DNA from 4 places in the Streptomyces sp. Q2 genome. Region 3 is predicted to be linked to each of the others. Evidence: riboswitches for the same ligand, from Rfam matches in the RefSeq annotation. Region 3 holds a riboswitch; each other region holds the start of a gene.
What was found. Region 3 has a riboswitch for cyclic di-AMP ahead of ACWBNA_RS12010 (transglycosylase family protein). Riboswitches for the same ligand answer to the same signal wherever they lie in the genome.

Region 1: linked by a shared signal. The riboswitch ahead of ACWBNA_RS40785 (M23 family metallopeptidase) and the one ahead of ACWBNA_RS12010 (transglycosylase family protein) in region 3 are both predicted to bind cyclic di-AMP.
Region 2: linked by a shared signal. The riboswitch ahead of ACWBNA_RS20725 (M23 family metallopeptidase) and the one ahead of ACWBNA_RS12010 (transglycosylase family protein) in region 3 are both predicted to bind cyclic di-AMP.
Region 4: linked by a shared signal. The riboswitch ahead of ACWBNA_RS44090 (C40 family peptidase) and the one ahead of ACWBNA_RS12010 (transglycosylase family protein) in region 3 are both predicted to bind cyclic di-AMP.

What each region holds. Positions count from the first base shown of each region.
Region 1 is NZ_JBXEJE010000053.1:12,223-17,843, reverse strand. Features, by position in the region: gene ACWBNA_RS40800 (MarR family winged helix-turn-helix transcriptional regulator) at 62-577, opposite strand; gene ACWBNA_RS40795 (dihydrofolate reductase family protein) at 650-1,777, shown strand; tRNA gene ACWBNA_RS40790 (tRNA-Met) at 2,171-2,244, shown strand; cyclic di-AMP (ydaO/yuaA leader) riboswitch at 2,540-2,697, shown strand; gene ACWBNA_RS40785 (M23 family metallopeptidase) at 2,709-3,740, shown strand; gene ACWBNA_RS40780 (aldo/keto reductase) at 3,875-4,831, shown strand; gene ACWBNA_RS40775 (PrsW family intramembrane metalloprotease) at 4,917-5,621, opposite strand, start outside.
Region 2 is NZ_JBXEJE010000018.1:39,352-44,972, reverse strand. Features, by position in the region: gene ACWBNA_RS20730 (alpha-galactosidase) at 1-1,568, shown strand, start outside; cyclic di-AMP (ydaO/yuaA leader) riboswitch at 1,874-2,032, shown strand; gene ACWBNA_RS20725 (M23 family metallopeptidase) at 2,035-3,018, shown strand; gene ACWBNA_RS20720 (DUF6250 domain-containing protein) at 3,268-3,984, shown strand; gene ACWBNA_RS20715 (SGNH/GDSL hydrolase family protein) at 4,130-4,915, shown strand; gene ACWBNA_RS20710 (TetR/AcrR family transcriptional regulator) at 5,112-5,621, opposite strand, start outside.
Region 3 is NZ_JBXEJE010000009.1:101,803-107,423, reverse strand. Features, by position in the region: gene ACWBNA_RS12020 (transposase) at 1-293, shown strand, start outside; gene ACWBNA_RS12015 (transglycosylase family protein) at 418-1,431, shown strand; cyclic di-AMP (ydaO/yuaA leader) riboswitch at 1,614-1,791, shown strand; gene ACWBNA_RS12010 (transglycosylase family protein) at 1,795-2,499, shown strand; gene eno (phosphopyruvate hydratase) at 2,809-4,095, shown strand; gene ACWBNA_RS12000 (FtsB family cell division protein) at 4,209-4,685, shown strand; gene ACWBNA_RS11995 (DUF501 domain-containing protein) at 4,708-5,289, shown strand; gene ACWBNA_RS11990 (Ppx/GppA phosphatase family protein) at 5,286-5,621, shown strand, end outside.
Region 4 is NZ_JBXEJE010000066.1:36,082-41,702, reverse strand. Features, by position in the region: gene ACWBNA_RS44095 (hypothetical protein) at 1-110, shown strand, start outside; gene ACWBNA_RS44090 (C40 family peptidase) at 162-1,343, opposite strand; cyclic di-AMP (ydaO/yuaA leader) riboswitch at 1,352-1,519, opposite strand; gene pcrA (DNA helicase PcrA) at 1,872-4,358, shown strand; gene ACWBNA_RS44080 (M23 family metallopeptidase) at 4,469-5,621, opposite strand, start outside.

The sequences.
Region 1 (5,621 bases), on a different contig from region 3:
CGGACCTTACCCCATGCTTTAAATTTGAAGCAATTGGTTTGTGGTGGGTTTGTGGTGCGGCTCACGAACAGGAGGGCGAGGAGCGCCGGCGCCACGGGACGTCGTCCGGTGCGGACCGGGCGCCCTCGTCCTGGAGGCCCTGCGCGATCCCCGTGCAGATCTCCTCCAGCTGGTCCACCTGCTCGTCGGTGAGGCGGTCGAAGAGGGAGGCCCGGACCGTCTCGACGTGGCCCGGCGCGGTCTGCTCCAGCACCGTCATGCCCTCGTCCGTCAGGACAGCGACGCTTCCGCGCTTGTCCCAGCGGCAGTCCTCGCGCCGCAGCAGCCCGTCCTTCTCCAGGCGCGTCACCGCGTACGTCAGCCGACTGCGGGTGATCTTCAGCTTCTCGGCGAGATCGGTCATGCGCAGCCGGCGGTCGGGCACCTCGGAAAGACCGGCCAGGATGGAGTAGTACAGGTGCGGCATGCCGGCCTCCTGCTGGAGCTGCCGGTCGATCGCGTCCTCCAGGAGTTGCGTCGCGGCGATGTACGCGCGCCAGGCGCGCTGCTCCTTCGGCGTGAGCCAGCGAGTCGTCATGCACCCAGTGTAGGTTTGCTTCAAACTTGAACCAAGAGTGCCGTGCCGCCGCCTTCGAGAGGGACCGCGCCGATGCCCCACCCGTACGTCCTCCTCTCCGCCGCCGTCTCCCTCGACGGCTACCTGGACGACACCGGCCCCGACCGCCTGCTGCTCTCCGGCCCGGCCGACTTCGACCGGGTCGACGAGGTGCGGGCGTCCGTCGACGCGATCCTGGTCGGAGCGGGGACGATCCGTGCCGACAATCCGCGGCTGCTGGTCAACTCGGCGCAGCGGCGGGCGGCGCGGGTGGCCGCGGGGAAGCCGGAGTATCCGCTGAAGGTCACGGTCAGCGGGTCGGGGGACCTGGATCCGGCCGCGAACTTCTGGCACACCGGAGGCGAGAAGATCGTCTACACGACGGACAAGGGCGCGGTGCGGGCCCGTGCCGTGGGGCTGGCGGCGGATGTCGTGCCGCTCGGTGCCGAACTCGACTGGCCGCTGCTGCTGGAGCACCTGTACGACGTCCGTGGCGTGCGGCGTCTCATGGTCGAGGGTGGCGGGCAGATCCACACGCAGCTGCTGCGGCAGGGGCTCGCCGACGAGCTCCAGCTGGTGCTGGCCCCGCTGTTCGTGGGTGACCCGGACGCGCCTCGTCTGTTCGGACCCGGCCCCTACCAGGGCGGACGTCTCCGGCTGGTGGAGACCCGGGCGGTGGGCGACGTCGTTTTGACGCGCTACGAGCCGACGGCACCGGGCGGGCGGCGGCCCTCCGCCGCCGACCACCGCTGGCTGGCGCTCGCCTGCGAACTGGCGGCCGCGTGTCCGCCCTCGCGTACGGCGTTCAGCGTGGGGGCGGTGGTGGTGGCGGCCGACGGCACGGAGCTGGCGCGCGGCCACTCCCGGGAGGGGGGCGACCTGGTCGTCCATGCGGAGGAGGCGGCGCTGGCGAAGATCGCGCCGGGGGATCCCCGGCTGGCCTCCGCGACCGTATACAGCAGCCTGGAGCCGTGTGCGCGGCGGGCTTCGCGGCCGGCGCCGTGTGCGCGGCTGATCCTTGAGGCGGGGGTGCGGCGGGTGGTGACGGCCTGGCGGGAGCCGGACACGTTTGTCGCGGGGGCCGACGGGAGTGGGGTGCTGGCTGCCGAGGGCGTGGAGGTCGTTGTGCTCCCTGGGTACGAGGAGCGGGCCAAAGCGCCGAATCTGCATCTGTTGGGGTGAGGGCTTGGGCCGTCGTATGTCTGTGGCGGCTTGTGCGGGTGGTGTGGGGTGCGCGTGGCCGTATGTCTGTGGCGGCTTGTGCGGGTGGTGTGGGGTGCGCGTGGCCGTATGTCTGTGGCGGCCTGTGCCGGTGGTGTGGGGTGCGCGTTGCGCCTTCGGGTGCGTTGTGGGTCGGGGCCGTGTCGGGGGGTGTCCGTCCTCGGAACGGCGCGGAATCGGTTCCTTGGAGAGGTGCCGGCGTTGACGCGCCAACCGCTGCGGGCGGACACCCCCCGACACGTCCCCTTGCCGCCGTACGCGGATGCGGGAGGCGCTCTCGCAGGTGGGCAGGCCGGGCGGCGGGAACCGATGCGACTTTTGGTCCGCGGATGGCGTACAGTGGAGACACAACGACGCGGGGTGGAGCAGCTCGGTAGCTCGCTGGGCTCATAACCCAGAGGTCGCAGGTTCAAATCCTGTCCCCGCTACTGAAGGCCGAGGGCCGGAATCCAGAAATGGGTTCCGGCCCTCGGTGTTTTGCGTGCGGGGTTTCTTGTTACGTGGGGTGATCGGGTGACCGCCCTCCGCATAACAACTGACATACCGTCAGTACTTTGGTTGCTGCTGAGGTTTGGTCAACTCGCCCGATTTTCGCCGGTGGTGGGCCGTAAGTCCCCGGCAGAAAGGTTAATGATCAAGTGGAACAGCTTGGAATCGAGGCCCCGCGTCTATTAACGTTCGATAACGCAGCGCGGTCGTCCCAGCCGTCACAAGAGTCGGCTCCGTGCGCACGCGCCGAATCCCGCAAGGGAACCGGGGAACCACCAACTTGGGGTGAATCGCGCGGATGCCACCGTGAACTCACGGGCGGTATACGCGCGTAGGAGACCTTCCTGCTCCGAACCCGTCAGCTAACCCGGTAGGCGAGAAGGAAGGAAAGGAGCACGCCCACGTGGCGTCCAACCGGCCTGCCCCAGAAGCCCCGTTCGTGCCGAGCCAGCGCGACAGCGAGACCTTCGGCTACGGCGAGTACCGCACCGACGAGGGCCCCTGGACGGAGTGGAACCCCACCGAGGAGTCCATCCGATCCGTACGTGGCCGGCATCGTGTCGCCAAGCAGCGTGGCGGACTCGCCCGCAGCTCCACCGTCCTCGGCGTCGGCGTCATAGCCGCGGTCGGCGCGGGCGGCATGGCCAGCGCACAGACCGGCAAGCCGCCGGTGTCGATCTCCATGCCCGACCTGCCCAACGTGGGCTCCCTGATCTCCGACGACTCGGACGCCGCCGAGGGCTCTGCCACGGCGCTCAGCAGCGTCGGCGTGGCCTCGGCCGACACCGAGCAGGGCACCTCCGACGCCGGCGAGTCGCTGCGCACCCGGATCCTGGCCCAGGCCGAGCAGCAGCAGGACCAGGTCGAGAGCAAGGCCGCCGCCGACGCCGCGGCCGCCGCCGAGAAGCAGGCCGCCGAGGCGGCCGCCAAGGCGGAGAAGGCGGCCGAGGCCAAGGCCGCCGCCGCCAAGCAGAAGGCGGAGGAGGAGGCCGAGAAGAAGGCCGAGGCCGCGCGACTGGCCGAGCTGGCCAAGCAGTTCGCGCTGCCGACCTCCTCGTACACCATCACCTCCACCTTCGGTCAGGCCGGTTCGCTCTGGTCCTCCGGCTACCACACCGGTCTCGACTTCGCCGCGCCCACGGGCACCCTCATCAAGGCCGTCCACACCGGCACGATCACGCAGGCCGGCTGGGACGGGTCGTACGGTTACAAGACCGTGCTCACCCTCGATGACGGCACCGAGGTGTGGTACGCCCACCAGTCCTCGATCAGCGTGAGCGTGGGCCAGAAGGTCAACACCGGTGACGTCATCGGGCGCGTGGGCGCCACGGGGAACGTGACCGGGGCGCATCTGCACCTCGAGGTCCACTCCGGCGGTGCCGGCAGCGGCATCGACCCGATGGCCTGGCTGCGGAGCAAGGGCCTCAACCCCTGACGCCTGTCCTGTGCTGAACACCGGTGGTCCTGACGGCGGTCCTTCCCGACGTCAGGGCTGCCGGTCAGGCATTTGCGGAGTTTTTGCCGGTGCTCCTGGAATGGCGGGCTCCGGCACGGCCGTTGACACAGGGCATGACCTCTTCTTCTCCTTCGCTTCGCAAGCTCGGCTCCTCCGACCTGGAGGTCTTCCCGCTCTCCCTCGGCGGTAACGTCTTCGGCTGGACCGCCGACGAGGCCGCCTCCTTCGCCGTCCTCGACGCGTACACCGCCGCGGGCGGCAACTTCCTCGACACCGCCGACTCCTACTCGCAGTGGGTCGAGGGCAACCAGGGCGGCGAGTCCGAGACCATCATCGGCAAGTGGGTCAAGGCGCGGGGCAACCGCGCGGACGTGGTGATCGCGACCAAGGTCAGCCAGCACCACGAGTACCCGGGCCTGACCGCCGCCAACATCAAGGCCGCCGCCGACGCGTCCCTGCGCCGCCTCGACACCGACCACATCGACCTCTACTACACCCACTTCGACAAGCCCGAGGTGCCGGTGGAGGAGATCATCGGCGCGCTCGACGAGCTGGTGAAGGCGGGCAAGGTGCGGCACATCGCCGCCTCCAACATCTCCCCGGAGCGGCTTGAGGCGTCCCTCGAATTCTCCGAGAGGGAAGGCCTGGCGCGTTATGTGGCCCTCCAGCCCCAGTACAACCTGGTCTCGCGCGACACGTACGAGGGCGAAGTCCAAGAGCTGGCCGAGCGCTTCGGCCTCGCGACCGTTCCGTACTCCGCCCTCGCCTCCGGCTTCCTCACCGGCAAGTACCGGCCCGGCACGACGGTCGACAGCCCGCGAGCAGGGGGCGCCGCCCAGCACCTCGACACCGAGCGCGGTCAGAAGGTCCTCACCGCCCTCGACGAGATCGCCCGGTCCCACGACGTCCCGGTCGCCACGGTCGCCCTCGCCTGGCTGGCCGCCCAGCCGACGGTGGCGGCACCGATCGCGTCCGCGCGTACGGTCGAGCAGTTGCCGGCCCTGGTGGGCGTCGCGGAACTCGACCTGACGGAGCAGGAGGTCGCGCGGCTGACGGAGGCGTCGGCCTGAGGCGGCCATGGAGGCGGGGGCTTCGCAAGGCCCGGTGGTGTCCAGTGGCGTCCGGTGGTGCCGGGCATTGCCGGCCCTTTGGGGCCTACGTCCGGTACGGGTTGTAGGCGGTGTAGGCCGTGTAGGCGGGATTCGGGACCGCCGGATACGCGGGCGCCGCCGGGTAGCCGTACACCCCGTACACCGGCCACGGCGGCGCGGTCACCGCCACCGGCGGTGCCGTCGCCCGTGCCGCGTGGTCCAGCGCGGGACGGGCCACGTCCCGACGCCACCACAGCTCGGCCAGCAACTCCCGTTCCCGTGCGGCGAAGTCGGCCTCCGCCCGCCCGCGGCGCCCCCGATGCCGTAGGAACGCCAGCGAGGTCGCGTAGGCCTCGTACTCGGCCACCGCCCGTGCGGCGGGCCGCCCGAAGTGCCGGCGGGCGTACTCGCGGGCCAGCCGCCGTGCCCGCATCGAGCCGAGGGCGTACGGCTCGGCCGGCGTCAGCCAGCCCGCCACGGTGTACGCGGGCAGCTCTTCCCGAACGGTCTTCAGCTCACGCTGCCGGGTCCAGATGACGAGCCACGTCAGCAGCCCGAAGGCGGGCACCATGAATGCCGCGTAGACCGCGAAGAAGCCGTACTCGCCGAACGTCGACGAGCCGTTCCAGATCGCGTGCATGCCCATCGCGAGCAGCAGCCCGGACAGCGGCAGCAGGACGCGCCGCAGGTGGTGGCGCCGCGCCGAGAGTGCGGAGATGCCGAAGCCGATGCCGGTGAGGACGGTGAAGAGGGGATGGGCGAACGGGGA
Region 2 (5,621 bases), on a different contig from region 3:
CCGCGGAGTCCCGGCTCGTACGCTCCCCCCTCACCTACGGTGAGAAGGTCATCGGCAGCCGCCGCGGCCACACCGGACACCAGCACCTGCCCTGGGTCGCGCTCGACACCGACGCGACCGAGGAGCGCGGCGAGGTCTACGGCTGCGCCCTCGGCTGGTCCGGGTCCTGGCGGATCGCCGTGGCCCAACTTCCGGACGCGCGCGTGCAGATCACCGGCGGTGCCGGGTACGACGAGTCCGGCCTGCTGCGGCTGGCGGCGGGGGAGTCCTTCACGACGCCCGTCTTCGCCGGTCTGTGGAGCGAGGGAGGCTTCGGCGGGGCGAGCCGGGCCTGGCACGCCTACCAGCGTGCGTATGTGATCCCGGACGCGGACCAGGACCGGCCGGTGCTGTTCAACTCCTGGGAGGCCACGGAGTTCGACATCTCCGAGGAGCAGCAGAAGGTGCTGGCGCGGCGGGCCGCGGCGATGGGCGTCGAACTGTTCGTCGTCGACGACGGCTGGTTCGGGGCCCGCACCAGCGACCGCGCCGGGCTCGGCGACTGGAAGCCCAACCCGGACCGCTTCCCCGGCGGCCTCAAGCCGCTCGGCGACCACGTACACGCCCTCGGCATGAAGTTCGGCATCTGGGTGGAGCCGGAGATGGTCAATCCGGACAGCGAGCTGTACCGGGCGCACCCGGACTGGGTGCAGTACCAGCCGGGACGAAAGCGGACGGAACTGCGCAATCAACTCGTACTGAACCTCGCGCGCGAGGACGTCCAGGAGTACCTCTGGGGACAACTCCACGAACTCCTCTCCAGCGCCCCGATCGACTATGTGAAGTGGGACTTCAACCGCTGCTTCACCGACGCCGGCTGGCCCGGTGAGCCCTATCCGCAGCGTCTGTGGGTCGACCACGTGCACGCCCTGTACCGCCTGTTGGACCGGCTGCGGGCCGCCCATCCGGGCGTCGCCTTCGAGTCCTGCTCGGGCGGCGGCGGCCGGATCGACCTCGGCGTGATGAGCCGTACGGACCAGGTGTGGACCTCCGACAACACCGACCCGCTCGACCGGCTCGCCATCCAGCACGGCTTCAGCCAGATCCATCCCGCCCGGGTCATGGCCGCCTGGGTCACCGACAGCCCCAACACCCAGCTCAACGGCCGGGTCAGCTCGCTGAGGTTCCGCTTCGTGAGTGCCATGGCAGGGGTGCTCGGCGTCGGCGGGGACCTCGCCGAGTGGACCGAGGAGGAACTCGCCGAGGCCCGTGACTGGGTGGAGCTCTACAAGGAGATCCGGCCCGTCGTGCAGCGCGGCGACCTCTACCGGCTGCGGCCCCCGGAGGGCGGGCTCAGCGCGGTGCAGTACGTGCTGGGCGACGAGACCGTCGTCCTGGCCTGGCTCCAGGCGCAGCGTTACGGCGAGCCCGTACCGGCGCTGCGAGTGCGGGGCATCGACCCGTCAGCATCGTACGAATGCCGCGAAACGGGCGAAGTTCACAGAGGTGTCGTACTGCTGCATCACGGACTGCGGACGGGGCTGCGCGGTGACCTCGATGCGACGGTTATCCGTCTACGCCGCATCTAGGGCTTCTGTCTGAATTGGCGCCTTCGTTCCAACTCCGGCCGGAATGAAGGCGCCTGGGGAGTGGCCACGTGAGGAGCGTCATATTCGTGACCGTGAGTCGCCCGTCATGTTCACGTAATCAACACGCTTTTCAAGGGACTTTGGCCAAAAGAGCGGTTCCCTAATGCACTCAGTGTGACCGGTAATTCCCTCAGATGACCAACAGAAACCCATTCAGGGGCAACCACTTGCTTGTCCCTTCGCGTCTTGGTCGCTTACGTTCACCATCCATCCGGACGGACGCCCAATCCTGCCGCCGCCCGGAACCCGCACACTCACCCGTCCACGGCAGGAGCGGGGGACCCACAGGTACAACGCCTGTTCCGGTCTCCGGAACGGCTAGGGGTTAAGCCGTACTTCGGTACGGCCGGGCATCTCCAGTCCGCACCCGACAGCTCACCTCGCAGGCGCCGGAGAGGAATTCGCCATGCCCGCGAAGGGTAAGCACCGCCGACCGAAGTCCCAGCGCTTCACTCGCTCCATCGCCGTCGCCGGAACCGGCGGCGCCGCACTCGCGCTCCCGCTTCTCGGGGCCACCGGCGCGCACGCCGCCACCCCGCAGTCCGTATCGGAAAAGACCGTTCAGTCGTCCGTGCCGACCACCGTGCAGAAGGTGGCCGAAAAGACGGCGGCCGAAAAGAAGGAATCCGCGCAGACCTCCGGCGCGAAGACCTACTCCGTGCGGGCCGGCGACTATCTCGCGAAGATCGCGGACGAGCAGAATGTCAGCGGCGGCTGGAAGAAGCTCTACTCCGACAACCGCGCTGCCGTCGGCGACGACCCGTCGCTGATCCACCCCGGTCTGAAGCTCTCGATCGGCAAGAAGGCCACGACGAGCACGCCCAAGTCGTCGTCGTCCTCCTCCTCGGGCTCTTCCGCTCCGTCGCCGAAGTCGTCTTCCCCGAAGTCGTCGAAGTCCTCGGATTCGTCCGCGTCGTCGTCGTCCTCCTCGTCGAAGACCGAGGCGGCCACGCAGAGCGCCGACACCGCCGGCAACTCCAGCGGCTTCAGCCTCCCGGTGGGTGGTGCCGCCGTCGGCACCGCGTACCACGTGGCGGGCAGCATGTGGTCCAGCGGCTACCACACCGGCGTCGACTTCGTCGTCCCGACCGGCACCTCCCTGAAGGCGGTCGGCGCGGGCACGGTCGTCTCCGCGGGCTGGGGCGGCGCGTACGGCAACCAGGTCGTCATCAAGCTCGCCGACGGCTACTACGCCCAGTACGCCCACCTGTCCTCGCTCTCCGTCTCCAGCGGCCAGTCCGTGACCGCCGGCCAGCAGATCGGCCTCTCCGGTGCCACCGGCAACGTGACCGGTCCGCACCTGCACTTCGAGATCCGCACCACGCCCGACTACGGCTCGGACGTGGACCCGGTCGCCTACCTCCGCTCGAAGGGTGTCGCCGTCGGCTGACGCTCCTTCCAGCGCCCCTGAGGGCGGCGCCCCACACGCCACCGAAGGCCGGACCCCGATCCCCGGGTCCGGCCTTCGGTGTGTTCGCCTTCCTCACCCATGATCACTTCGTTGCGGTCGTGTGGCAGGGGTGTCCGGAGCGTCGACAGCGACGGGAGTGAGGGGACACAGTGAACTCCGCAGCGGTGCAAGCGCTTTCTGCGTCTGTGCCGAAGCCCTCGATCACCCTCCCGGAAGGAGCCGTCTCCCGTGACGACCACGCGCAGAGCCTTCGGAGCCCTCGCCGCCGGCGCCGCCCTGGCCGCCCTCGCCCCCGCGACCGGCGCGAGCGCCACGCCCCGCCATCGCCGGCTGATCGCCCGCGACGACTTCCGCCACGGTCTCGGCCGATGGGCGGTGGAACTCGAGAAGGGCGGCAGCGTCACCGCCTCCCGCGGGGTCCTGGACGTCGACGTACCCGCCGGCGCGACGGTCTGGTTCAAGGAACGGCTCGAAGGTCCGTACGTCCTCGAGTACACCGCCACGCCGGTGGCGGCGGGCGGGGTCAACGACCGCGTCTCCGACCTCAACAACTTCTGGAACGCCGTCGACGTCCGGTCCCCCGACGACCTCCTCGCCGTGCGGCGGGGCGGGGCACTGGCGGAGTACGACTTCCTCAAGACGTACTACGTCGGCTACGGCGCCAACACGAACACCACGACCCGGCTGCGCCGCTACGTCGGAGAGGCGGGCGTCCGGCCGCTCGTCTACGACTACACCGAGCCGCTGCTCGTGCCCAACCAGCCGAACCGGGTCCGGATCGTGTCCGACGGCTCCGGCGTCCGGTGGTGGAACAACGGGCGGCTCGTCTTCGACTACAGCGACCCCGAGCCCTACACGAGCGGGCACTTCGCCTTCCGCACCACCTGGAGCCACTTCCGGATCAGCGAGTTCCGGGTGTGGCGGTTGCAACCCCAACAGCGCTGACGACAGGGCTATTCCTGCTTTGACCAATCCTTGAAGAGTGGCTTATCTCACCGCCCGTCAACCCCTTCCTACGGTCGCGTAGCTCACATCCCAAGGGGAATCATGGGCCGACGTGGCAGACGATTCGAAGAGTGACAACAGATCAGTGATCGGGTCGTACGTGGCGGTGGGGGACAGCTTCACCGAGGGCGTCGGCGACCCCGGCCCCGACGGGTCGTTCGTCGGCTGGGCCGACCGGTTCGCGGTACTGCTCGCGGACCGGCGGCCCGAGGGCGACTTCAAGTACGCGAACCTCGCGGTCCGCGGGAAACTGCTCGACCAGGTGGTGGAGGGCCAGCTTCCGCACGCCCTCGAACTCGCCCCCGACCTGGTCTCCTTCTGCGCCGGCGGCAACGACATCCTGCGGCCCGGCACCGACCCCGACGAGGTCGCCGAGCGTTTCGAGCGGGCGGTGGTGCAGCTCACCGCCGTCGCGGGCACGGTGATGGTGACGACCGGGTTCGACACCCGTGGCGTGCCCGTCCTCAAGCATCTGCGCGGCAAGATCGCCACCTACAACGGACATGTGCGGGCCATCGCGGACCGCCACGGCTGTCCGGTGCTCGACCTGTGGTCCCTGAAGACCATTCAGGACCGGCGGGCCTGGGACGGCGACCGGCTCCACCTGTCGGCGGACGGGCACACGCGCGTGGCGCTGCGCGCCGGGCAGGTCCTCGGTCTGGAGATCCCGGCCGACCCGGACCAGCCCTGGCCGCCGCTGCCGCCGCGCGGCACGCTCGAGGTCCGGCGGGACAACGTGCACTGGGCGCGCGAGTACCTGGTGCCGTGGATCGGCCGCCGGCTGCGCGGGGAGTCCTCGGGCGACCACGTGACCGCCAAGGGCAGGCTGTCGCCGGACGACATCAAGACGCGGATCGCTTCTGTGGCTTGAGGGCGTGGGTGCGGGAAGGGCCTGAGGGCGCGTTTTGCGTGAAGGGCTTGGGAGCGTGTGTGCGGGAGGGGCTTGCGAGGCTTACGGGCTTGCGGGTGCCCGGTGCGTGCCGGTCTGCGGGCAGGGCGGCCGGCACTCGGCTCGTGCGAGCGGGCGGGCGGGCGCGGCTCGTGCAGGCGCAGGGTGGTGGGCGGCCCTACGTCGTCAAAGCCGCCCGCGCCAGGCCCAGTTCGCGGGCCAGCGCCTCGTCGACCCACTCCTGCGCCCGCGACCGCGAGACCGCGCCGGAGTACGACGTGAGCTGTACGGCGAGCCCGTCCAGCAGAGCCGTCAGGCGCAGGGCCGTGCCGCCCGGGTCCGGGCAGTGGAACTCGCCCGCGGCCACGCCTTCGGCGATCACCTCGGCGAGAGCGGCCTTCCACCGCCGGTCGAGGTCCCGGGTGACGTCCTGGAGCGCGGGCTCGCGCAGCGCGGCCGCCCAGCCCTCGATCCACAGCCGCCAGCCCTTGGCCGGGCCGGTCGGGGCGTACCAGCGCACCGCAGCCCGCAGCCGGCGCAGCGCCGTGGTGCGGCGGCCGAGCAGCTTGCGCAGGTGGGCGAGGTCGTCCTCGGCCGCGTACGCGAACGCGGCGGCGACCAGTTTCTCCTTCGTGGAGAAGTGATAGAGCACCAGTGCGTTGCTCACGCCGAGCGCCGAGGCCACGTC
Region 3 (5,621 bases):
GCCAGTTCGCGAGAAGTGCGGTGGACGTGCGGACGCAAGTGAACGGAACCCTCTACCGGTTGCGTACCGGTTGCCTCTGGGACGAGCTTCCCGAGCGATACGGCCCATGGGCACTCGCCAAGGACAGGCAGAACGCATGGTTCAAAAAGGGCTTTTGGCCCGTCCTCGTGAACCATCTGAATCTCAGCGGCGGAGCCACGCCGGTTCGGCACGAGCCACTCGTCCCGGCCACCGAGGTCACGGGCCGCATCACTCGGGAACTGGTCAAACGTGACGCGCCCTCAACTCTGTGACTTTCACGTGATCTACGCGGCATTAACTTGTGACAAGTGTTCGACTGCCTATACGTTCACGGATCAGCGCGGCGCCGAGCCTCACCCGCCGCCTGATCACCGTTGTCTTGCGAAAGGTTTCCGCATGCTCTCCGGGAACGGCCGCCATCGTCGCCCCCGCCAGGCTCCGGCCATCCTCGTGGCGGCAGGAGTGACCGGCTCCGCCATCGCCATTCCGCTTCTCGGCGCCACCGGCGCGAGCGCGGCGACCGGCACCACGTGGGACCAGGTGGCGAACTGCGAGACGGGTGGCTCCTGGAGCGAGAACGCCGGAGACGGGTACTACGGCGGACTCCACATCGCACAGGAGGACTGGGAGCAGTACGGCGGTCTCGACTTCGCCTCGCGCCCCGACCAGGCCAGCCGCAACCAGCAGATATCGGTCGCCGAGAAGATCCTCGCGGACCAGGGTGTCGGCTACTGGTCCACCTGCGGACTGCTCAACGGGCTCAGCAAGGACTCCGCGGCGGCAGACGTCGACACGGGCGTGGCGGACGGCGCGACGTCGGACAGCGGCGAATCATCCGACTCGCCGGGGTTGTCGGACTCGTCCGAAGTGTCGACGGGCCCGTCGACGGACGCGTCGCCCAGTCCGTCCGGCTCCGGTGCCCCGTCGGATGATTCCGGCAAGACCGACGAGACGGGCAAGATCGGCAATTCGGCCAAGTCCGACTCGTCGCCCGGTTCCGGCTCGGGTTCGGGTGACTCGCAGGACTCGCGGGGTTCCGACAGCTCCGTCACGGACGCGACGAAGCAGGGCGACTCGGACAAGTCATGGCAAGAGGGCGGCTCTTCGGCCCTCGTCGACACCGGCTCCCTCAGCGCCGGCCGGCACCGTGGCGGCAGCGCCGACGAGACCGTCGCCGACACAGGCACCGGCGAGGCCGGCAGTGACACCTCCACGGGCCGTCACGCCGTCCGCGCCGACTCGTACACCGTCCGCGCCGGAGACACTCTCGCGTCCATCGCCGACTCCCTTGGCCTCCAGGGCGGGTGGCGTGAGCTCTACGCGGAGAACAGGCAGGCGATCGGTGCCGACCCGAGCGTCATCGCGCCCGGTCAGACCCTCTCTGTCGGTGTCGAATCGGGTGAAAACTAGCGGGAGTTCGCGTCACACTTCGCACTGAATGTCCGCTTTGGTGAAAGTGTGGGATGACTCTCAGAAGCCCTGATCGTCTTTGAAATTCCGCGGATCGCGTGTCTACCGTCGTCACCGCTCGCCAACACGAGCCCCGGCTGCCGCAACGCCGAATCCTGCCAGCGGCCGTACGGGAACAGTCGTCGCGTCAAGCGCCGTAGGCAGGAGCGGGGGACCCAAGGTAAGTGCCGGGACCAGCAGTTGAGCTGGATCCGGCTTGGGGTGAAGCCGTGCCGCGCACGAAACAGCGCGAGGCACGGCCGGGCAACTCAACCGGCCCGAACCCGACAGCTCACCTCGCAGGCGTCGGTGAGGGGATCCACCATGCTGTTTTCCGCCAAGGGCAAGCACCGCCGTCCGTCCAAGGCCACCCGGGCCATCGCCATCGCCGGTGTCACCGGCGCCGCCGTCGCCGCCCCGCTGATGGCGGCCGGCAACGCCTCCGCCGCCACCGCCTCCGAGTGGGACACCGTCGCCCAGTGCGAGTCCGGCGGCAACTGGTCCATCAACACCGGCAACGGCTACTACGGCGGTCTGCAGTTCTCCGCCTCCACGTGGGCCGCGTACGGCGGCACGCAGTACGCCGCGCAGGCCAACCAGGCCTCCAAGGCGCAGCAGATCGCCGTCGCCGAGAAGGTCCTCGCCTCCCAGGGCAAGGGCGCCTGGCCGAGCTGCGGCGTGAACCTGTCGAGCTCCGCCTACAACGGCAGCACCGACACCTCGTCGAACAGCTCCAGCAGCTCCAGCGGCTCGAGCAGCGACTCCTCGGAGACCACGACCCGCTCTTCGGAGCAGCAGGCGTCCCGTTCCACGGACCGTCCGGCCGCGAAGAAGACCGTCACCACCCCGACCGGCAAGAAGGTCAAGAAGGGTGACGGCGAGTACAAGGTCGTCAAGGGCGACACCCTCAGCTCCATCGCCGAGGAGCACGACGTCAAGGGCGGCTGGGCGAAGCTGTTCGAGCTGAACAAGGACATCGTCGAGGACGCCAACCTCATCTACCCGGGCCAGCAGCTGCACCTGAAGTGACACGCGGCTCGTAGCCGAACCACAGCGCTCTCATGGACGAGGCCTCCACAGTGGAGGCCTCGTGAGGGCCACCCCCGTCCCCACGGGCTCCCCGCTCCGGTGCGTCTTCCCCCGTACGCACCGGGGCGGGGCTTTTTTGACCCCTCGCTTTGTTCCGTTCGGAAACAATTTCCTCTCGGTCTGCCCAAGAGGTGGTCGGGCGGCTGGCCGATCGCCCCGGGGCGGTTAGGCTCGTCTCGCGGAGCCGACCGCGGCTCCCCGCACCACGGGCCCCACGGCCCGCGTAACCGCGTCACATCCCAGAAGGAGATGCTCGTGCCGTCCATCGACGTCGTCGTAGCCCGGGAAATCCTGGACTCCCGAGGCAACCCCACGGTCGAGGTCGAGGTCGGCCTCGACGACGGCAGCACGGGTCGTGCCGCCGTTCCGTCCGGCGCCTCCACGGGTGCCTTCGAGGCCATCGAGCTCCGCGACGGTGACCCGAACCGCTACCAGGGCAAGGGTGTCGAGAAGGCCGTCCTCGCCGTCATCGAGCAGATCGGCCCGGAGCTCGTCGGCTACGACGCCACCGAGCAGCGTCTGATCGACCAGGCGATGTTCGACCTGGACGCCACCGACAACAAGGGCTCGCTCGGCGCCAACGCCATCCTCGGCGTCTCCCTCGCCGTCGCCCACGCCGCCTCCGAGGCCAGCGACCTCCCCCTCTTCCGCTACCTGGGCGGCCCGAACGCGCACCTGCTGCCCGTTCCGATGATGAACATCCTGAACGGCGGCTCGCACGCCGACTCCAACGTGGACATCCAGGAGTTCATGATCGCGCCGATCGGCGCGGAGTCCTTCTCCGAGGCCCTGCGCTGGGGCACCGAGGTCTACCACACCCTCAAGAAGGTGCTGAAGAGCAAGGGCCTGTCCACCGGCCTCGGCGACGAGGGCGGCTTCGCCCCGAACCTCGGCTCCAACCGCGAGGCCCTCGACCTCATCCTCGAGGCCGTCAAGGAAGCCGGTTACACCCCCGGTGAGCAGATCGCCCTGGCCCTGGACGTCGCCGCCTCCGAGTTCTACAAGGACGGCGTCTACTCCTTCGAGGGCAAGGACCGCTCCGCCGCCGAGATGACGGAGTACTACGAGGAGCTCGTCGCGGCCTACCCGCTCGTCTCCATCGAGGACCCGCTGTTCGAGGACGACTGGGCGGGCTGGAAGGTCCTCACCGACAAGCTCGGCGACAAGGTCCAGATCGTCGGCGACGACCTGTTCGTCACCAACCCGGAGCGCCTGGCCCGCGGCATCGACGAGGGCGCGGCCAACGCCCTGCTCGTCAAGGTCAACCAGATCGGCTCGCTGACCGAGACCCTGGACGCCGTCGAGCTGGCCCAGCGCAGCGGCTTCAAGTGCATGATGTCCCACCGCTCCGGCGAGACCGAGGACGTCACCATCGCCGACCTCGCCGTCGCCACCAACTGCGGCCAGATCAAGACCGGCGCCCCGGCCCGCTCCGAGCGCGTCGCCAAGTACAACCAGCTGCTGCGCATCGAGGAGATCCTCGACGACGCCGCGGTGTACGCCGGCCGCAGCGCGTTCCCGCGGTTCAAGGGCTGAACGTAAAGGGCCAAGGCTCGAGTGAGCCCTAGCCAGTCGTACGTACGTCCCCGTACCCGGTCCCGTACCGTGTCCGGGGACGTACGTGCGTGTGAGACGGGAGGCGGGGGAACATGGCCGTGAAGGACCGGGACCGTTTCTCCACCGCGACCAGGATCAAGCTGCTCGGCGAGCAGACCGCGGCCCGTGTCTACCGCTCCCAGACCAAACGGCAGGCCCGCCGCTCCCGGCTCACCGGCCGGGCCGCGCTGCTGGCCATGGTCCTGTGCACGCTGATCGTGGCGCTCGCCTATCCCATAAGGCAGTACGTCTCCCAGCGCGCCGAGATCGCCGACGTGCAGCGCCAGCGGGAACAGGCCCGGCAGCGGGTCGAGCAGCTGCGCGACCTCAAGGCGCGCTGGCAGGACGACGCGTACGCGGAACAGCAGATCCGGCAGCGGCTGCACTACGTCATGCCGGGCGAGACTGGTTACATCGTCATCGACCCGGACGCGGCCAAGCAGTCGCGCGCCGACCTGGGCGCGGCCGACCGCCCCTGGTACGCGAACGTCTGGGACGGCGTCGACAAGTCCGACGCCTCCGACCAGTGAACCGACCGATGGAAAGACAGGCATGCAAACGCCCCCGCCGACCACCCCGCGCACCGAGCCCACCGACGCCGACGTCGAGGCATTCAAGCAGCAGCTCGGGCGTCCGCCGCGCGGTCTGCGCGCGATCGCGCACCGCTGCCCGTGCGGCCGGCCGGATGTGGTCGAGACGGCCCCCCGCCTCCCCGACGGCACGCCGTTCCCGACGCTGTACTACCTGACGTGCCCCAAGGCGAACTCCGCCATCGGCACGCTCGAGGCGAACGGCGTGATGAAGGAGATGACCGAGCGGCTGGAGACCGACCCGAAGCTCGCCGCCGCCTACCGCGCCGCGCACGAGGACTACATCCGCCGCCGCGACGAGATCGAGGAGCTGAAGAGCTTCCCCAGCGCGGGCGGTATGCCGGACCGGGTGAAGTGCCTGCACGTCCTGGTCGCCCACTCCCTGGCGGCCGGCCCCGGGGTCAACCCGCTGGGCGACGAGGCGCTGGAGATGCTGCCGGAGTGGTGGCGCAAGGGGACGTGTGTGACGTCCGTACCAGACGCGCAGGACGCTCAGGACGTTGATGACGTCCAGGACGCTCAGGCTCGCGAGGAGGCAAAGTGACCCGGGTCGCCGCCGTCGACTGCGGTACGAACTCCATCCGGCTCCTCGTCGCCGACGCCGACCCGGCCACCGGCGAGCTGGACGAACTGGACCGCCGTATGACGATCGTCCGCCTCGGCCAGGGCGTCGACCGCACCGGCCGGCTCGCCCCCGAAGCCCTGGAGCGGACCTTCGCCGCCTGCCGCGAGTACGCGACGGTCATCAAGGAGCACGGCGCGGAGCGGATGCGTTTCGTCGCGACCTCCGCCTCCCGGGACGCGGAGAACCGGGACGAGTTCGTACGCGGGGTGCTGGACATCCTCGGAGTCGAGCCGGAGGTCATCACCGGCGAC
Region 4 (5,621 bases), on a different contig from region 3:
TCGGGCTCGTCTACGTGAAGCGTGACGAGGAGAAGGTCGACAAGGGCCTGTTCGCCCTGGTGGGCGTGCTGACCACCGCGAACATCTTCATCGCGGTGCTGTGGACCTGACCTCGGCCCGGCCGGCGGCGTAGGCCGCCGGCACCGCCCCCGAGCGTCACGTCAGGCCGGCCGTACCACGCTGTGGATGGACGACTCGCCGTCATAGAAGATCGACTCCTCGCGGACGTACGCGCCCGGCTTCGGGGCGTGGATCATCATGCCGTTGCCGATGTAGATGCCGACGTGGCTGATGTCGTCGTAGAAGAAGACCAGGTCACCGGGCTGGGCGGAGGAGAGGGAGACCGTGGTGCCGGCGTTGACCTGGTCGTAGGTGACCCGCGGGATGTCGACGCCGGCGGCCTTCCAGGCGGCCTGGGTGAGACCGGAGCAGTCATAGGACTCGGGGCCGGTGGCGCCCCACACGTACGGCTTGCCGATCTGGGCGCGGGCGAAGGCGAGCGCCTTCTCGGCCTTGGTGGCGTACGAGGAGTCCGTGGCGGTCGAGGTGGACGTGGAGGGGGCGGTGGAGGGCGACGAGCTCGACGAGCCGCTGCTCGACTCCTGCTGAGCCTCCTCCTCCTGGGCCTTCTGCTCAGCAGCCTGCTGCCGTGCCAGCTCGGCCGCCTTGGCCGCGGCCTCCTGCTGCTTCTTCTGCTCGATCGCCGCGAGCCGTGCCTTCTCCTCGGCGGTCAGCTGCGAGAGCAGCGTCCGGGCGTCGGCGAGCTTCTTCTGGACAGTGGCCTTGGCCGTCTTCAGGTCGCCCTGCGACTCGGTGAGCGTCTGGAGGCTCTCGGTGGCCTCCTGTCGCTTCTTCATCGTCGCGGACTGCTCGGTGACGTAGTCGTCGACCGCGCCCTTCTGGCGATTGGTCAGTCGGCCCATCAACTGGGTCTGGTCGAAGTAGTCCTGCGGGGAGTCCGCGAGCAGGAAGGTCGCGGTGTCGGGGGTGGAGGCGCCGCTGCGGTACTGGGCGGCGGCGAAGGAACCGAGTTCCTCCCGCGCCTCGTTGAGGCTCTGGGTGCGCTTGGCGACGTCGTCGAGGAGGGTGTCGACGCGCTTGCGCTGCTTGGCGGTCTTCTCCTCGGCCGCGTTGTACTTGTCGGTCGCCGACTCGGCCTGCCGGTACAGGTCGTCGACCTTCTTCTCGACCTCTTCGAGGCTCGGTTTGTCGTCGGCCGACGGGGCGGCGTTGGCCGTCTGGGACAGCAGGGCCACGGAGGTGAGGGCGGCCGTGGCAAGGGCGGGGGTCCGTATACCTGCTACGCGCGTGCCCGAAGGACGCGACTTGCGGTGCGACGCCAAGGGAGGCGACTCCTTCCACGTTCCGCCTACCGAGTTAGCTGTCGGGTTCGGGCGGGTGGTTAGGAAGGTTTGCCCTACGGCCCTTCCCCGGAGGGACGCGGGCCGATTCACCCCAAGGTCGGTGGGTCCCCGGCTCCGGGCGCACGGCGGCGCGTCGGACTCGGCGGAGGCCGTGCGGCCCGGCGACGTTCGCCGGAGGGGGTCGTACGGCCTGCCCGGCACGGTAGCCAACTGGTGTGGCCCCTGTGAAGGTTGATGTGCGATATGCCCGATACATTTTCGTGACCTTGGGTCAGCTTGCCGCGCGCCGAGATCAATCCAGAGTGATCCGCTGCGGTATGCGTGCATTTCGGCCGACGATCCACCGGCCCGGCCCGCCCGGTCGCGGAACGTGACGGCACCTTTGCGAACGGTAAGCCGGCCTGCCGGTCGACTCCGCGAGATCTTCGGCTCCCGAGCCCGCCGAATCAGACGATGTTCTCGGGGCGGCGGCGGGCTGTCAGTGGGGCGCCCTAGACTCGGAGAGCGATGAGCAGCCTCTTTGACGACAGCTTCCTGGCGAACCTCCAGGCCCCCCGGGCCCACGAGGAGGAACACCCGCCACCCCCCGAGGACGACCACGTACCGGAACCGGTTCCGGACGATCTGTTCGGCGGGAAGTTCGACGTGCCGCCGGACCGGGACGCGTACTACCGTGACGGCGCCCCGCGCCCGGTGGTGGACGCGGCCGCGCTCCTGGACGGGCTGAACGACAACCAGCGCGCCGCGGTCGTGCACCAGGGCACCCCGCTGCTCATCGTGGCCGGCGCCGGTTCCGGCAAGACCCGGGTGCTCACCCACCGCATCGCCCACCTGCTGGGCGAGCGGAAGGTGCATCCGGGCCAGATCCTCGCGATCACCTTCACCAACAAGGCCGCGGGCGAGATGAAGGAGCGCGTCGAGCAGCTCGTCGGCCCGCGCGCGAACGCCATGTGGGTGATGACGTTCCACAGCGCGTGCGTGCGGATCCTGCGCCGGGAGTCCAAGAAGCTCGGCTTCACCTCCTCCTTCTCGATCTACGACGCCGCCGACAGCAAGCGTCTGATGGCACTCGTCTGCCGTGACCTGGACCTCGACCCCAAGCGCTTCCCGCCGAAGTCCTTCAGCGCCAAGGTCTCGAACCTGAAGAACGAGCTGATCGACGAGGAGGACTTCGCCGCCCAGGCCACCGACGGCTTCGAGAAGACCCTCGCCCAGGCGTACGCCATGTACCAGTCACGACTGCGCGAGGCGAACGCCCTCGACTTCGACGACCTGATCATGACGACGGTCAACCTGCTCCGCGCCTTCCCGGACGTCGCCGAGCACTACCGGCGCCGCTTCCGGCACGTCCTCGTCGACGAGTACCAGGACACCAACCACGCCCAGTACGCCCTCGTCCGGGAACTCGTCGGCACCTCCGAGCACCCGGTGGACGTACCGCCCGCCGAGGACGACCTCCAGCCCGCCGAACTGTGCGTGGTGGGCGACGCCGACCAGTCGATCTACGCCTTCCGTGGTGCGACCATCCGCAACATCCTCCAGTTCGAGGAGGACTACCCGGACGCGACGACGATCCTCCTGGAGCAGAACTACCGCTCCACCCAGACGATCCTCACCGTCGCCAACGCCGTCATCGAGCGCAACGAGTCCCGCCGCCCCAAGAACCTGTGGACCAACGCGGGCGCGGGCGCGCGCATCACCGGCTATGTCGCCGACACCGAGCACGACGAGGCGCAGTTCGTCGCCGACGAGATAGACCGTCTCACCGACGCGGGCGACGCGAAGGCGGGAGACGTCGCCGTCTTCTACCGCACGAACGCCCAGTCCCGTGTCTTCGAAGAGATCTTCATCCGCGTCGGCCTGCCCTACAAGGTCGTCGGCGGCGTCCGCTTCTACGAGCGTAAGGAGGTCCGGGACGTCCTGGCCTACCTGCGGGTGCTGGCCAACCCGGAGGACTCGGTCCCACTGCGCCGGATCCTGAACGTCCCCAAGCGGGGCATCGGCGACCGCGCCGAGGCGATGATCGACGCCCTGTCCCAGCGGGAGAAGATCAGCTTCCCGCAGGCGCTCAAGCGCGTCGACGAGGCGTACGGCATGGCCGCGCGCTCCACGAACGCCGTGAAACGGTTCAACACGCTCATGGAGGACCTCCGGACGATCGTCGAGTCCGGAGCGGGCCCGGCGACCGTCCTGGAGGCGGTGCTCGAACGCACCGGCTACCTCGCCGAGCTGCAGGCGTCCACCGACCCGCAGGACGAGACCCGCATCGAGAACCTTCAGGAACTCGCCGCCGTGGCCCTGGAGTTCGAGCAGGAGACCGGGGAGGGCGAGGCCCCGGGCGGGCTCTCCGCGTTCCTGGAGCGGGTCGCGCTCGTCGCCGACTCCGACCAGATCCCCGACGAGGACGAGGACGGCTCCGGAGTCATCACCCTGATGACCCTGCACACCGCCAAGGGCCTCGAGTTCCCGGTCGTCTTCCTGACCGGCATGGAGGACGGCGTCTTCCCGCACATGCGCGCCCTCGGCCAGGCCAAGGAGCTGGAGGAGGAGCGGCGCCTGGCGTACGTCGGCATCACGCGCGCGCGGGAACGGCTGTACCTGACCCGGTCGTCGATGCGCAGCGCGTGGGGACAGCCGTCGTACAACCCGCCCTCGCGGTTCCTGGAGGAGATCCCGGCCCAGCACGTCGACTGGAAGCGCACCGGTGCCATGGCGCCGATGTCCTCCGGTCCGGCGTCCGGGGTGGCGGCCTCGCTGTCGTCCTCCCGCTCCCGCTCGTCGGCCTCGGGCGCCTCCGGCTTCGCCACCCGCCGGACCTCGGAGAAGCCGACCGTGTCGCTGGCGGTCGGGGACCGGGTGACACACGACCAGTTCGGGCTCGGCACGGTCGTGGGAGTGAAGGGCACGGGCGGCAACGCCGAGGCGACGATCGACTTCGGGGACACCAAGCCGAAGCGGCTGCTGCTGCGGTACGCGCCGGTGGAGAAGTTGTAGGAGAAGGGGCCCTTGCGGGAGCAGGGCCCGGGGGCGGTCGATCTGCCCGGGCTGTCGATCTGAGGGACAGCCTGGGGCGGCCCTCTCACCTCCTACGCCGGGTCCACGTCCTACGTCGGGTCGATACCGTGGCTGCGCAGCCACGGCAGCGGGTCGATGGCCGAGCCGCCCGCCGGCCGTACCTCGAAGTGCAGGTGCGGGCCGGTCGAGTTGCCGGAGTTGCCGGAGTACGCGATCGGGTCGCCGGCCTTCACGGTCGTACCGGAGGCGACGCGGTAGCTGGAGAGGTGGCAGTACCACGTCTCCGTGCCGTCCTTCGCGGTCACGATCATCATGTTGCCGTACGCGCTGTTCCACTGCGTGCGCACGGTGCCGTCGGTGGCGGCCATCACGGTCGTGCCGTAGGAGACCGGGAAGTCGATGCCGGTGTGCACGGACATCCAGTTGATGCCGGACTGGCCGTAGTAGGCGCTGAGGCCGCGCTGCGCGACCGGCAGCGCGTACTTGGGCCGCAGCCGCTCCTTGCGCGCCGCCTCCGCGGCCGCCTTCTTCTTCTCCGCGAGTTGCTGGGCCTTGAGGTCGATACGTTCCTGCGTACGGCTGGCCCGGTCGGCGAAGTCGTCGGCGCCGGCGGACAGGCTCTTCAGCTGGGTGTCCAGCTTGTTGTTCGCCGCGGACGGCTTGACGGCGGTCGCGTCCGCCGCGGTCGTCGTCGTGTCGCTGCCCTCGTCGGCCAGCGCGCTGACGGACGCGGCGGCGATCCCCACGACGCCCATGACACAGGCCGAGGGGACGGCCACCGTCAGCAGCGCCGAGCGCTTGGGGGGCGTACGACGGCGGGAACGGGACGCGCCGCGGGCGGCGGCGCGAGAAGAAGGGGCGGGTGCCGCGGCCGGGGCGGGCGCCGTGGTGACTTCCTCCTGGTCGTCCAGGAGGTGCGCGTCGGCGGTGGCGGGCGTGGCGCCGGTCGCGGTGCCAGTGCCGGCACCGGTCAACTCGCCGTCGTGCGAAACGTTTTCGTTGTACGGCTCGTCGTAGGCATCGTGGTAAGCGACCTGCTCGAAGGTGGCCGTCGCCGCCTGCTGCTCGTACTCGTCGTGGGCCGTCGTGGAGGCGCCGCCGTCGGAGTTCCACTGCGTGGCGTCGTAGGCGCCCGTGTCGAAGGCCTGCGTGCCCCATTCCCAGTGCTGGGTCTGGTCGGCCGGGCCGGCGCAGGACTGGTCGGGCTGGAGCCAGGCGCTCGCGTCCCACTGGCCGCTGGCG